DNA from 2 places in the Curtobacterium sp. BH-2-1-1 genome. Region 1 is predicted to be linked to the other one. Evidence: riboswitches for the same ligand, from Rfam matches in the RefSeq annotation. Region 1 holds a riboswitch; the other holds the start of a gene.

Region 1 (7,429 bases):
GGGCGTACACGTTGTTGTTGCCGGACTGCGTGCGCCCGAGCTCGTCGCCGTGGGCGATCATCGGGACACCCTGGCTGAGCAGCAGCGTCGCGAGGAAGTTCCGTCGGCGCTGCAGCCGCAGGGCGTTGATCGACTCGTCGTCGGTCGGGCCCTCGGCGCCGGAGTTCCACGACCGGTTGTGGCTCTCGCCGTCGTTGTTGTCCTCGCCGTTGGCCTCGTTGTGCTTCTCGTTGTAGGCGACGAGGTCGTACAGCGTGAAGCCGTCGTGCGCCGTGATGAAGTTGATGCTCGCCTTCGGCGTGCGGCCGTCGTGCTCGTAGAGGTCGGCCGAGCCGGAGATCCGCGAGGCGAACTCGCCGAGGGTGGAGGGCTCTCCCCGCCAGAAGTCGCGGACGGTGTCGCGGTACTTGCCGTTCCACTCGGACCACTGCGGCGGGAAGTTGCCGACCTGGTAGCCACCGGGGCCGACGTCCCACGGCTCGGCGATGAGCTTCACCTGGGACACGATCGGGTCCTGCTGGACCAGTTCGAAGAACGCCGCCAGCCGGTCCACCTCGTAGAACTCACGCGCCAGGGCGGCCGCGAGGTCGAAGCGGAAGCCGTCCACGTGCATCTCGGTGACCCAGTACCGCAGCGAGTCCATGATGAGCTGCAGCGAGTGCGGGTGCCCGACGTTGAGCGAGTTGCCCGTGCCCGTGGTGTCCATGTAGTACCGCTTGTCGTCCTCGACGAGGCGGTAGTAGGCGGCGTTGTCGATCCCGCGGAAGGACAGCGTCGGTCCGAGGTGGTTCCCCTCGGCCGTGTGGTTGTACACCACGTCGAGGACGACCTCGATGCCGGCACGGTGCAGTTCGCGCACCATCGCCTTGAACTCCTGCACCTGCTGTCCGTGGTCGCCCGAGGACGAGTAGTGCGAGTGCGGCGCGAAGAACCCGATCGTGTTGTAGCCCCAGTAGTTCGACAGCCCCTTGTCCTGCAGGGTCGAGTCGTTGACGAACTGGTGCACGGGCATGAGTTCGAGCGTGGTGACGCCGAGCCGCTGCAGGTGCGCGATCACGGCCGGGTGCGCGACCCCCGCGTAGGTCCCCCGCTGTTCTTCGGGCACGTCGGGGTGGGTCTCGGTGAGGCCCTTGACGTGTGCCTCGTAGATCACGGTCTCGCCGTAGGGGATCCGAGGAGCCCGGTCGCCCTGCCAGTCGAAGAACGGGTTGATGACGACGCCCTTCATCATGTGGGGCGCCGAGTCCTGGTCGTCGGTCGAGTCCGGGTCGCCGAACGTGTACGAGAAGAGCGCCTGGTCCCAGTCGATGTCCCCGCTGGTCGCCTTGGCGTAGGGGTCGAGGAGCAGCTTGTTCGCGTTGGCGCGGAGCCCCTTCTCGGGGGCGTACTCGCCGTGCACCCGGAAGCCGTACTGCTGGCCGGGGCCGACGTTCGGGAGGTAGGCGTGCCAGACGTACGCATCGACCTCGACGAGGTCGATGCACTGTTCGTTCCCGTCGTCGTCGAAGAGACAGAGTTCCACGCGTTCGGCGACCTCGCTGAAGAGGGCGAAGTTCGTGCCGCTCCCGTCGTAGGTCGCCCCGAGCGGGTACGGGTTGCCGGGCCAGGTGTGCAAACGGTCCTCCAGGTGTGGGTCCCGCCAACATATCGGCGGGAGCCGACCGCGTCCGCAGACAAGCTCCGGCCGTGGACGGATGCGCGGGTAGCTCTGCCTGTGGAGGAACGGGCGAGTAGCGTCGCGCGCATGGCCAACATCGTCACGCAGATCGCAGAGAAGGTACGCCCCGTCGGCGTGTCCACGAACTACGGGGAGCCGGTCGAGGTCGGCGACCAGACCCTCATCCCGGTGTCCCTCGGCTGGTTCGGCTTCGGTGGGGGCGGGGACGGCGACGACAACGGTGGCGGAGGCGGCGGTGCCGTCTCCATCCCGATCGGCGCCTACGTCCGACGCCCCGGCAAGGACCTCGAGTTCGAGCCGAACCTGATCTCCCTCCTCGCGGTGAGCGTCCCGGTCATCTGGGTGACCGGGACCGTCCTGCGCAAGCTGGTCCGCGTCCTGAAGAAGTGACCCACTGACGGACCTGGAGGCGCGGTGCGGGCCCGCCCCGCGCCTCCAGGACGTCCTGTGGTCGCGATCCGTCACCGGGTCGCGACCACGTCTACAATGGCGGGACACACACGGGAGTCCGGGATCGCCGGGCTGAGAGGGAGCGAGTGGCGCTCCGACCGTCGAACCTGATCCGGATCATGCCGGCGCAGGGAGGAGTCCAGGGCCATGTCCACGAGCACGCACACTGCTGTTCCGTCCACCCCCGTCAGGCGCTCACTGCGCTGGCGGGTCGTCGACATCGTCGTCGCGAGCGTGCTCGCCGTCGCGATCGGTGTCGTCTTCAAGCTCTGGGAGTTCGGCTACGAGCCGATCAGCGCCGTCGCCGCGCTCGTGCTCCCCGGCACGCAGGCGCTCTTCGGCGGCGTGTGGCTGCTCGCCGGGCCCGTCGTCGCGATCATCGTCCGGAAGCCCGGAGCGGCCCTCTACGCCGAGATGGTGGCCGCCTCGGTCGAGGCGCTCCTCGGCACGCAGTGGGGCTGGCTGACGCTCGAGGCCGGCCTCGTGCAGGGCCTCGGCGCCGAGCTGGTGCTCGCGCTCTTCCTGTACCGCGTGTACCGCCTGCCGGTGGTCGTGCTCGCCGGTGCCGCGGCCGGGCTGGCGCTCGGGCTGAACGACACGGTGCTCTGGTACCCCGGACTCGACCTGGCGTTCAAGGTCGTCTACGTCGTCTCGGCGATCGTCTCCGGTGCGCTGATCGCGGGCGTCGGCTCGTGGTTCCTCGTCCGAGCGCTCGCCGCGACCGGCGTCCTGTCGTCGTTCGCGGCGGGCCGTGAGCACTCCAGACGCGGTCCTCGCACCGTCGCGTGACCGTGGCAGTCGCGCGGATCACCTTCTCCGACTGGGGCTGGCGGTACGCGGAACGTGACGCCTGGGCCGTCCGGGGCGTCGACCTGACCGTCGAGCCGGGGGAGCGGGTCGCGATCGTCGGTCCCTCGGGCGCCGGCAAGTCGACGCTGCTGCGGGCGGTCGCGGGCGTGCTCCCGGACGAGCCGGACGCCACCGACGACACCGCGGCCTCCGTCCAGGGTTCGGTCCTCGTCGACGGTGCCGAACCGCGTGCGGTCCGCGGGCGCGTCGGCCTCGTCATGCAGGACCCCGAGGCGCACACGGTGATGTCCCGCGTCGGCGACGACGTGGCGTTCGGCTGCGAGAACGCCGGCGTCCCGCGGGACGAGATCTGGCAGCGCGTCCGGTCGGCCCTCGACGTCGTCGGGCTCGACCTGCCGCTCGACCGGTCCACCACGATGCTCTCCGGCGGGCAGCGGCAGCGGCTGGCGCTCGCGGGCGTGCTCGCCATGCGTCCGGGTGCCCTCGTGCTCGACGAGCCCTGCGCGAACCTCGACCCCTCCGGGGTGGTGCAGGTGCACGACGCCGTGCGGGCGCTGCTCGACGAGACCGAGTGTTCACTGCTCGTCGTCGAGCACCGCATCGGCGCGTGGCTGGACCTGGTCGACCGACTCGTGCTGCTGGAGCCGGCCGGGGGTGTCGTCGCGGACGGTGCGCCTGCGGACGTGCTCGCCGAACACGGTCCGGCGTTGACCGCCGCCGGCGTCTGGGTGCCCGGGTCCGAGCCCGAGCGGGGTTCGGCGCGCCGGGGCACCCGCACGCCGCCGCGAGCGGGCGAAATGCTTGGGACGGTCCGCGGGGGACCGGACGGAATCCGCCCGCTCGGCGCCGCGGGTCCGCGAGCGGGCGGGATGCATGGGGCCGACCGCGGGGGACCGGACGGAATCCGCCCGCTCGGCGATCGGGACCCGGTGCTGCTCGCGGCGCGGGGGCTCGGGACCGCCCGGGGCAGGCGGCAGCCGGTCGGGAGCGGGATCGACCTCGACGTCCGGGCCGGACGGGTCCTCGCGGTCACCGGGCCGAACGGCATCGGCAAGTCGACGCTCGGCCTCACGCTCGCCGGGCTCCTGCGCCCCGCCGCGGGGTCGCTCCGCGCGGGCACGGCACTCGCCGACGGCATCGGTGACGCCCCCGCCGCGTGGACGAGCCGGCAGCTGGCCGGTCGGATCGGCACGGTCTTCCAGGACCCGGAGCACCAGTTCGTCGCCCGCACCGTGCGTGAGGAGCTGGCCGTCGGCCCCCGCGCCCTCGGAGCGGCGGACGTCGATGCCCGGGTCGACGAGCTCCTCGACGCGTTCGGCCTCGCGCACCTCGCCGACGCCAACCCCTTCACGCTGTCCGGCGGCGAGCAGCGGCGGTTGGCGATCGGGACGGTCATCGCCTCCCGGCCGCCCGTCGTCGTGCTCGACGAGCCGACCTCCGGTCAGGACCGGGCGACCTGGCAGGCCGTGGTGGACCGGCTCGGCGAACTCGCCGACTCCGGCACCGCGATCGTCGCCGTGACGCACGACCGCGACCTCGTCCGCGCGCTCGACGCGGACGAGATCGTGCTCGGGGCGACAGGCGTGCTCGGGGCGACAGGGACGACGAGGGCGACAGGGGCGACGGGGGCGAGCACCGTCGGGCCGGCCGCCGACCTGCGCGACCCGGCCACGGAGGTGCAACCGTGAGCGAGCACCAGGCCGCGGCCGGTCTGCCCGGACGAGCCGCGCCTCCTGGGCCACCCGACGGCACCACGCGTGCACGCGGCGTCCGAGGCGTCCAGCCGGTGGCCTCGCTGCTGGGCGTCCTCGCGCTCGGCGTGTGCCTCGTGCTCAGCCTCGACGTCGTGTCCGCGGCGGTCGCGCTCGGTCTCGAACTCCTGCTCCTGCCGCTCCTGCGGATCCCGCCCCGCACCCTGCTGCTGCGGACCTCGCCGGTCCTGGTCGCGGTGCCGCTGACCGCGCTGAGCATCGCGTTGTACGGGCGGCCGTCCGGGCGGTCCTGGTTCGACCTCGGGTTCGCGCACGTCACCGACGGGTCGCTCGCACTCGCGCTGGCGACGGCGCTCCGTGTCCTGGCGATCGGGCTGCCGGCGGTGGCGTTGTTCGTGCGGGTGGACCCGACCGACCTCGCGGACGGACTCGCGCAGCTCCTGCGGCTGCCGGCACGGTTCGTGCTCGGGGCGCTCGCGGCGATCCGGATGATGACGCTCCTCGGGGACGACTGGCGACAGCTCGGCATGGCTCGTCGGGCCCGCGGCGTCGCGGACACCGGACGGCTGCGGCGCGGCGCGTCGATGGCGTTCGCGCTGCTCGTGCTGGCGCTGCGGCGGGCGACGACGCTGGCGGTGGCGATGGAGTCGCGGGGGTTCGGCGCTCCCGGGCGGCGGACGTGGGCGCGGAGTGTGCGGTTCGCGGGGCCGGAGTGGGCGATGGTCGGCGTGCTCGTCGGGATCGGCGTCGTGTCGATCGCGGTGGCCGTGGGCGCGGGGACGTGGCGTGCCTGAGGGGGAACCTGACGTGGGTGGCGCGCGCGGCGCGAGTGGTGCGTCGGGGCGGCCCGTCGGCCGGCTTCCGGGTCCCGACGACTCGCTCGTCGAGGGCCTCGCCGCCGCGGCCGCCGGGGTCGCGGCCGCCTCCGGAACGCGACTCGTCGTGCTCGTCGACGGCAGGTCGGGCACGGGCAAGACGACGCTCGGCGATTCCCTGGCGGACCGGCTCGGCGCGCAGGTCGTCCACCTCGACGACGTCTACCCGGGATGGGACGGGTTGCGGGCCGCCGCGGAGGCCGTGGTGACCGACGTCCTCGGGGAACGCTCCGGCTACCGACGGTGGGACTGGGCGACGTCGTGCCCGGCAGAGTGGGCCGCCGTCGACCCCGGGCGGCCGATCGTGGTCGAGGGGTGCGGTGCGCTGTCCCGGAGCTCGGCGCCGCTCGCGTCGTTGCGGGTGTGGCTCGAGGCCGACGACGACACCCGGTGGGAGCGGGCGATCGGACGTGACGGCGAGTCCTTCGCGCGGGAGTGGGACCGGTGGGCGGCGCAGGAGGCGGCGTTCATCGCTGCCGAGCGGCCGGCGGAGCTGGCGGACGTGGTGCTGCGGACGTAGGGCGCGGCGCGGCGCGCGCGGGGCGTGCGGCGCGGCGCGGGCGGCCGGCCGGCGAGTTCACGCGCTGGGCGACACTTCACGCCCGATCGCGCCCGTGATGTGTCGCTCAGCGCGAAACCTCAGCCCGAAACCTCAGCGCGCGCCCGACCCGCCGCGCCCCGCGCACCCCGCCGGGCCGCCGCCACCGGGTCCACCGCGAGGACCGCCGCGACGATCGAGAGCACCGCGTACACCCCGAGGTACCCGCACAGGATCCACGGCGAGCCCCCACCGAGCTCGACGAACACGGCCGCGAGCAACGGCGTGAGCCCCACCGAGAAGATCGACCCGATCTGGTACCCGAGCGACATCCCCGAGTAGCGCCGACCGGTCGGGAACTGCTCCGCGAACCACGCCGCCTGGGGCCCGTAGATGCTGTCGTGGAACACGCACATCCCGATCAGCGCCACGAGCGGCAGCAGCACGAGCGGCCCCGCGTCGAGGAACGCGAAGAACGGCCAGATGAGCACCGCGATCCCCACCGCCGACCAGATCGTCAGCACCCGGCGGCCGACCCGGTCGGACAGCCAGCCCCAGAACGGCGTCGACACGAGCGACACCGCCGAGATGACGAGCACGGCCTGGAGCCCGGCCGAAGCGCCGGACGGCCCCCGCACCGACCCGAGGTACGTCAGCGAGTAGGTCGTCAGGATCGAGTACAGCGCCGGCTGCACGAGCCGCAGCCCCGCGGTGACGAGGATCGCCCGCGGGTGCCGCCGGATCGCCTGCCACACCGGGAACCGTTCGACGTTCCCGGAGGCGCGCAGCTCCTGGAAGACCGGCGCGTCCTGCACGCCGAGCCGGATGACGAGCCCGACGGCCACGATCACCGCCGAGAACAGGAACGGCAGCCGCCAGCCCCACGCCAGGAACGCCTCGGTGCCGAGCAGCCCCCGGACGAGCGTGAAGACACCGGTCGCGAGGAGCATGCCGCCCGCGGACCCCATCTGCGTGAACGCCCCGAACAGTCCGCGGTGCCGCTCGGGCGCGTGCTCGACGGACAGCAGCGCCGAGCCGCCCCACTCGGCGCCGGCGGCGACACCCTGCAGCAGCCGCAGGACCACGAGCGCGACGACGGCACCGACGCCGATCGTCGCGGCCGAGGGGATGACCCCGATCAGCGTCGACGCAATCCCCATCAGCACGAGCGACGCGACGAGCAGCTTCTTCCGCCCGATCCGGTCGCCGAGGTGGCCGGCGATGATCCCGCCGAGCGGGCGGGCGACGAACCCGACACCGTAGGTCGCGAACGACGCGATCACGCCGACCGCGGGGGTCACGGAGGGGAAGAACGTGGGCGCGAACACGAGCGCGGACGCGGTCGCGTACAGGTAGAAGTCGTAGT
Region 2 (7,429 bases), 1.2 Mb from region 1:
TGGCCCAGCGTATCCGCCCGTGCGCCCCGGTGTCGCGGTCCACGTGTGAACAGCGCGTGACACGACCGCATGCACCGTTGCATGCAAGGGGTAGGATCGTCGACCGTGAGCACCCCGAGCACGAACACCACCGCCCAGGCAGCGTCCGACCGGGCCTACGACCACGTGAAGCGCGCGATCATCCGCGGCGACCTGCCCGGCGGCACGGCGATCAGCGAGAACGCGCTCTGCCAGGAGATCGGCGTGTCGCGGACGCCCGTGCACGAGGCGTTCCTGCGTCTCGCCGCCGAGGACCTGCTCACCCTCGAGTCCCGGAAGGGCGCCGTCGTCCGGCCGATGTCCCCGAGCGAGGCGGCCGACGTGCTCGAGATGCGGGAGGCGATCGAGTCGACCGCGGCGACCCGCGTCGTCACCGACGGGCGTGTGGCGGACGTCACCCCGTTCCTCCAGGCGATGCTCGCGGAACAGGAGCAGGCGGTCGCGACCGGCGACGTCGACCGGTTCATCGAGGTCGACGCGGAGTTCCACGGCGCCGTCATCGGGGCGTCGCGGAACGCCATCGCCGTCATGTTCGCCCGGACCCTGCGCGACCGGCAGCAGCGGCTGCGGCACCACCTGATGCGGCTCCAGCCGTCCCAGTTGCAGGCGTCCCTCGAGGACCACCGGGCACTGGCCGCCGCGCTCGAGGCCGGCGACGCCCTCCGCTACGCCGAGGTCCTCCGCGCCCACGTCGCGTCGCACCGGGGCGCCCTGTGAGCGCCACCACCGGCAGCGTCCCGACCACCGGCTCGCTCGCGGTCCCGAACGCACGCGTCCTGCCGTGGGTCGCCGTCTGGGGCGCGGTGTTCGTGTGCTCGTGGGGCGGGAACCAGTTCTCACCCCTGCTGCTCATGTACGAGGAGCGCGCGCACTACTCGTCGCTGCTCGTGAACGTCTTCCTGGGCGTGTACGTGCTCGGGCTCGCGCCGGCGCTCCTCGTCGCCGGGTCCCTGTCCGACCGGCACGGCCGCCGCCCGCTGATGCTCGCCGGGATCGTCTCGGCCGTCGTCGGCAGCGGACTGCTGGCGTTCGGCCCGCTCGGCGCGGGGTTCCTCATGGCCGGACGCCTGTTCTCCGGGGTCACCGTCGGGATCGCGATGGCGGTCGGCAACAGCTGGGTGAAGGAGCTCTCGCAGGGACGCTTCGACCCGTCGGCCGACGCCGGTTCCGGTGCACGCCGGGCGTCACTGGCGTTCACCCTCGGGTCGGCGTCGGGTGCCCTCGTCGCAGGGCTCATCGCCCAGTGGGGGCCGATCCCCGAGGTCCTGCCCTTCCTCGTGCACATCTGCGTCGCCGTCCCCTTCGCCGTGATCGTCTGGCGAACGCCGGAGACGAGCCGCTCCGGCGGGCTGCCCGGTCCCTGGTGGAAGCAGCTCGCCGTGCCGAGCGCCGGGCACCGCCGGTTCACCCGGGTCGTGCTCGTCGCCGCGCCGTGGATCTTCGGGTCAGCCGCGATCGGGTACGGGTACCTGCCGACCAAGCTGGCCGGGGCGACCGGTACGTGGGGGCTCGTGTTCGCCACCGCCGCCACCGTCGTCGCCCTCGGGGTGTCGAGTGCCGTGCAGCCCCTCGCCGGGCGGGTCACCTCGCTCCTGTCGGCACGCGGACTGCTGACGGCCGTGGCGCTCATGACCGCGGGCGTCGCCGTGGTCGTCGTGGCGGTCCAGCTGCAGTCCGTGGCGATCGGGCTCGTGGCGAACGTCGTGATCGGCCTCGGCATCGGGCTGGCGCTCGTGTCGAGCCTGCTCGAGGTCCAGCGGATCGCGGGGACACGCGACCTGGCCGGGCTCACCGGGGTGTTCTACGCGGCGGCGTACGCCGGGTTCCTGGCGCCGGCGGTCATCGCCGCGGTGGCGAACGTCGTGGCGGTGCCGACGATCCTGTGGGTGGTCGTCGGGCTCGGGGTGCTGTCGTGGGTGGCGATCCTGGTGTCGTCGCGGAAGCACATCCCCGCGTAGCTGGACCGCGCGGTCAGAACTGGTCGCGCAGCCAGGCCGGCCCGTGCACCGAGGCGCCGAGCTCCTCGACGCGGGCCCGGAGCTCGCGGTCGGCGGTCACCACGACGACCGGGGTGTGGCCGGCGTCCACCGCGGCCCGGGCAGCCTCGACGATCGCGTCGTCACCCGACCCCGGCGCGCGCACGACGGACACCGGCTCGTCCGCGCCCACGGCGTCCCGCGCCGCTCCCTCGAGCACCACGGTCCACCGCGGCCACCACCGGTCGAACGGCAGTGCGAGCACCTCGGCCGACACACCCGCCGCGGCGAGCGCCCCCACCGACCCGAGCAGCCGCGACGCAGCCCCCGCCCGGTCCTTCCACCACCCGTCCGGCACACTGCCGACCACGTTCGCCGCGTCCACCACGACGTGCGGTGTCGTCTCGATCCGTGCCCGCAGCGCCGGCCACGACGCCCCGAACCCGGGGTGCAGGGGCAGGTCCTCGACGTCGCCGACGGGCACCCAGGCCAGTTCGAGGCTCTCGCGGTCGGCGATCACCGGTTCGAAGGCCCTGGAGGCGCGCCCCACCACCGTCGTGTACGTCCAGAACCCGAGGTCCAGCACGGCGGTGTGCCGGAGGTCCACGCCGTCCTCGGGCACGCCGGCTTCCTCCGCCGACTCGCGGAGCGCCCCGGTCACGGCGTCCTCGCCGAGGTGGCGGGCTCCGCCCGGGATCCCCCAGGTGCCGCCGTGGTGGCTCCACTCGACGCGGTGCTGCAGGAGCACGCGCCCGGAGCCGTCGTCGACGAGGAGTCCGGCCGCGCCGAACCGCCCCCAGGCCTTGGTGCCGTCGGGGCCGACCGCCCAGGCGTCGCCGGGGTCGCGGGGGCCGGGAGGCGGCCCGGGAGGCGTGGTGTCTGGCACCCGTCAACCCTGTCACACGGGACCCGTCATGTGACCGGAGACGTCGCAGCCGCTCGTGTACGGTGTCGGTCGAGACACGGGGTGCCGCAACCAGCGGCTGAGATCACACCCGTCGAACCTGCTCGAGCTCGTACTCGCGAAGGGATCGTCCATGCACACTGCTGCGCCCGCCCCCGACTGGGCCCGTCGGACCGCCGAACTCCTCGAGGCCGTCCGCGCCCGGAGTCCCCTGGTGCACTGCATCACGAACACCGTGGTGCAGAACGTCACCGCGAACGTGCTGCTCGCGCTCGGCGCCTCGGCCGCGATGGTCGACGTCGTGACCGAGGCCGGGCCGTTCGCCCGGGTCGCCGACGCCCTGCTGGTGAACACCGGCACGCCGCACGCCGAACCCCGGGCCGCGTCGCTCGAAGCCGCCTCGGCAGCGGTCGACGCCGGCACGCCCTGGGTGCTCGACCCGGTCGCCGTCGGCTCCCTGCCGGTGCGGACGGCCCTGGCCCGGGACCTGCTGGCGCTCGGTCCGACGGTGCTGCGGGGCAACGCCTCCGAGGTGCTCGCGGTGCTCGGCGCCTCGGCCGGTGGTCGTGGCGTCGACAGCACGGTCGGCACCGAGGACGCGCGCGTGGCTGCGGTCGACGCGGTGGCCGCCAGGCGCGTGGCCGCGGTCGCCGTGTCGGGTCCGGTCGACCTGCTGGTCGCGCCCGGCATCGGCGTGGTGCGGGTCGCGAACGGCACGGAGCTGCTCACGCGGATCACCGGCGGCGGCTGCGCGCTCGGTGCCGTCGTCGCCGCGTTCACCGCCGTCTCCCCCGAGGACCCGGGCGCGGCCGCCGTCGCCGCGACCGCGGTGCACACGATCGCGGCCGAGTTCGCCGCGCGCGAGGCCGGCGGACCGGGCACGTTCCAGCCGCTGTTCCTCGACCGCCTGGCGTCGCTCTCGCCGGACGAGGTCGTGCGCTCGGCGCGCATCACCGTGGAGTCCCCGGCGGTGTCCGCGTGAGCGCCGGTGGGTTCGGCGTGTACCTCGTGACGGACCCGGCGCTGTCGGACCGGCACGGCATCGGTGTGCTCGGGGTCGTCCGTGCCGCGGTGCACGGCGGGGTGCGGATCGTGCAGGTGCGCGACAAGGACGCCTCGGCCCGTGACCTGCTGGCACTGACCGCCGCGGTGGCCGACGCCGTGGGCGACCGCGCGACCGTGGTGGTCGACGACCGGTTGGACGTCGCCCTGGCCGCTCGGCACGCCGGACACCGGGTCGCGGGCGTGCACCTCGGCCAGTCCGACGTCCCCGTCACCGCCGCTCGCGCCCTGCTCGGAACGGACGCACACGTCGGGCTGACCGCGAACACCCCGGAGCACCTCGCCGCCGTCGCCGCACTCCCCCGCGGCACGGTCGACCTGCTCGGGGTCGGCGTGGTGCACCCGACCGCGACGAAGGCGGACCACCCGCCGGCCCTGGGCCACGACGGGTTCGGCCGGCTCGCACGCGCGACGGACGTGCCGTGCGTGGCGATCGGCGGGGTGACGCTCGACGACGTCGGGCCGCTCCGGGCAGCCGGTGCTGCGGGCGTGGCGGTCGTGTCGGGCATCTGTGCCGCGGCCGACCCCGGGTCCGCCGCGGCGGCGTTCGTGTCCGCGTGGGGCACTGGACCCGACCACGGGGCGGAGCCGGGGCCGTCGGGTGGTGGCGATCCGTTCCTCCTGGCCGACGCGACGCACCACGGGGCGGACGCATGAGCGTCCCGCGCGTCCTGAGCATCGCCGGGACCGACCCGACGGGTGGGGCGGGGATGCAGGCGGACCTCAAGGCCATCGCCGCGCACGACGGCTACGGCATGGGCGTCGTGACCGCGCTCGTCGCGCAGAACACGCACGGGGTGCGTTCGGTGCACGTGCCGGACGTCGCGTTCCTGCGCGAACAGCTCGACGCGGTGTCGGACGACGTCGTGGTCGACGCCGTGAAGGTCGGGATGCTCGGCACCGCCGAGGTCGTACGGGTCGTGACCGAGTGGCTCCGCGAGCACCGCCCACCGGTCGTGGTGGTCGACCCCGTGATGGTCGCGACGAGCGGGGACCGGTTGCTCGACGAGGACGCCTCGCGGGCGATGGCCACGCTGCTCGGGCTCGCCGACCTCGTGACGCCGAACCGGGCGGAACTCGCGGTGCTCGCCGAGCTGGCCACCCTGCACGGACGGGCCCCGGACAGCGCCGAGGACCGGGCGCTCACGATCGCCCGCACCTGGGACGTGCTCGTGCTCGCGAAGGGCGGCCACGACGGCGGCGACACCTCGGACGACGTGCTCGTCGGGCCCGACGGGGTGCTCCGGACGTTCAGCGCGCCACGCGTCCGGACGACGAACACGCACGGCACCGGGTGCTCGCTGTCGAGTGCGATCGCGACGCTCGCGGCCCGCGACGGCGACTGGGAACTGGCCGTCGGCACGGCGAAGCGCTGGCTGACCGCGGCCCTCCGCGGCGCCGACGCCCTGCACGTCGGCACCGGGAACGGTCCGGTCGACCACGGCGCGCTCGTGCGTGCGGAGCGGCCGGAGCCGAGGTGGACCGACCGCTGGTGGGACGACGTCGCCGAGGTCCTGCACGAGACGATCGCGTGCGACTTCCTCGCCGGGATGCGCGCCGGGACGCTCGACCCCGAGGTGTTCGCCGCGTACCTGGCGCAGGACGTCCACTACCTCCGCGCGTACGAGCGGCACCTGGCGCTGCTCGGCTCGTGGACCACCGGGGCCGAGGCCGCGTTCTGGCAGGCATCGGCCCAGGGCTGCGCCGACGAGGCCCGCGAACTGCACCACCGACGCCTCGCCGGCACGCACGCCGAGGACCCCGTCCACCCGGTCTGCGCCGGCTACCTCGCCCACCTGCAGGCCGCTGCGGACTCCGGGTCCGTCGGGGTCCTCGCCGCGGCGGTGCTGCCGTGCTTCCGCGTGTACGCGTGGGTCGGGACGCAGATCGGCACGGTCGGGTCGGACCACCCGTTCGCGGACTGGATCGGCGCGTACGGCGACCCGGGGTTCGCCGAGGCCTCCGCGGACGCGACGGCCCGGGTCGAGCGGCTCGCCGCGGCGGCGACGCCGGCCGAGCGCGGCACCATGACGCGCGCCTTCCGCGCGTCGACCGCGTGGGAGCTCGCGTTCTTCCGGATGCCGACCGCGGGGACGGGCCCGGGGGCGGGCTCGGAGGCGGGCCCGGACTGTGCCGCCGGAACGACACGCTCCCGCTGAGCGCCGCGGTCCCTGGCGCGGAAGCGACAGGGTGCCGTCACGGTTCGACGGCACCCTGTCGCTTTCGCGGGCGGGGGCGGGCGGGGCGCGCGGACGGGCCGACGGGTCGGGCGCGGCGCGCGGACGCGTCGGGCGGGGCGCGCGGGCGGGGCGGGCGGCAGCGCGGCCAGGGACGCGGGGCGTCGCGGACGGGAGGCGCGGTGCGGGGCCGACCCGCGCCTCCAGGCCGTCAGCGGGTCGCGGGAGGCAGCCGCACCAGCTCGACCGACAGGTCGCGGCCGTCGACCGCACCGCGCATCCACGTGTGGTCCGGCTGGCGGCGCCGGTCCGTCGGCGAACCCGGGTTGAGCAGCCGCAGCCCCGACGGCGCGACCGTGTCCCACGGGATGTGCGAGTGGCCGAAGACGAGCACGTCGACGTCCGGGTACGCGGCCGTCATGCGACGCTCACGGCCCGTCGCGGCACCGGTCTCGTGCACCAGGGCGACGCGCAGGTCCTCGACGGCGAAGCGCGCCTCGAGCGGCAGGCGGTCGTCGAACTCGGGGCCGTCGTTGTTGCCGCGGACGCCCTCGAACCGCGCCGACCGGGCCTGGACGGCGTCGAGCGTCGCGAGGTCCACCCAGTCGCCGGCGTGCACCACGAGGTCCGCGGCGTCGATGTCCGCCCAGAGCCCGGCCGGCAGGTCCTTCGCCCGCTTCGGCAGGTGGGTGTCCGAGAGCAGGACGAACGAGGTCGTCACGGCGTGGTGCGTCCGGGCATCGGCAGCCCCGCCTCGTCCGCGGCGCCGAGCCGTTCGAGGAGCCCCGCGAGGAGCGCGATGTCGTCGTCCGACCAGCTCGCGAGCCGTTCGTCGAGCGCGTCGCGGTGCAGCTGCACGGAGCGTTCGAGTGCAGCACGGCCGGCATCGGTGGCCACGAGGGGCTTGGCGTTGCCGGTCCCGCCGTCGACCGTCCGGATGAGCCCGGCCGCCAGCAGCCCGGACAGCTGCCGCGAGATCGTGGAGCGGTTCAGCCGCAGGTACCGGGCGATGTCGATCGCCATGCAGCCCTCGTGCTGGACGACGAAGTCGACGAGGGACTGGTCGACGACGCTGAGGATCGCCTCCGAGCCGCGTGCCCGGATGCTCGCGCGGCGGGTGATGCGGGCGAGTTCCGTGTACGCGCGTCCGATGTCGCTGTTGCGGACATCGGGCCTCGGTTCGCTCATCGGACGGACTCCAGCCTGTCTGCGCCGGGACCTGCCGGCGGTGTTCGGTCCCGCCACCATACCGGCGGGTACGGATCGCGCCG

What was found. Region 1 has a riboswitch for thiamine pyrophosphate ahead of BJK06_RS02875 (ECF transporter S component). Riboswitches for the same ligand answer to the same signal wherever they lie in the genome.
Region 2: it holds a riboswitch for thiamine pyrophosphate, as region 1 does, so the genes downstream of both, thiM (hydroxyethylthiazole kinase) here and BJK06_RS02875 (ECF transporter S component) in region 1, are expected to answer to the same signal.

The regions. Positions count from the first base shown of each region.
Region 1 covers NZ_CP017580.1:621,852-629,280, reverse strand. Annotated here, with positions in the region: gene glgX (glycogen debranching protein GlgX) at 1-1,615, opposite strand, end outside; gene BJK06_RS02880 (hypothetical protein) at 1,745-2,068, shown strand; TPP riboswitch at 2,170-2,279, shown strand; gene BJK06_RS02875 (ECF transporter S component) at 2,276-2,917, shown strand; gene BJK06_RS02870 (ABC transporter ATP-binding protein) at 2,914-4,626, shown strand; gene BJK06_RS02865 (energy-coupling factor transporter transmembrane protein EcfT) at 4,623-5,444, shown strand; gene BJK06_RS02860 (AAA family ATPase) at 5,458-6,045, shown strand; gene BJK06_RS02855 (MFS transporter) at 6,165-7,429, opposite strand, start outside.
Region 2 covers NZ_CP017580.1:3,236,939-3,244,367, reverse strand. Annotated here, with positions in the region: gene BJK06_RS15405 (GntR family transcriptional regulator) at 106-756, shown strand; gene BJK06_RS15400 (MFS transporter) at 753-1,997, shown strand; gene BJK06_RS15395 (NUDIX domain-containing protein) at 2,011-2,901, opposite strand; TPP riboswitch at 2,969-3,064, shown strand; gene thiM (hydroxyethylthiazole kinase) at 3,053-3,901, shown strand; gene thiE (thiamine phosphate synthase) at 3,898-4,638, shown strand; gene thiD (bifunctional hydroxymethylpyrimidine kinase/phosphomethylpyrimidine kinase) at 4,635-6,140, shown strand; gene BJK06_RS15375 (metallophosphoesterase) at 6,370-6,879, opposite strand; gene BJK06_RS15370 (MarR family winged helix-turn-helix transcriptional regulator) at 6,876-7,346, opposite strand.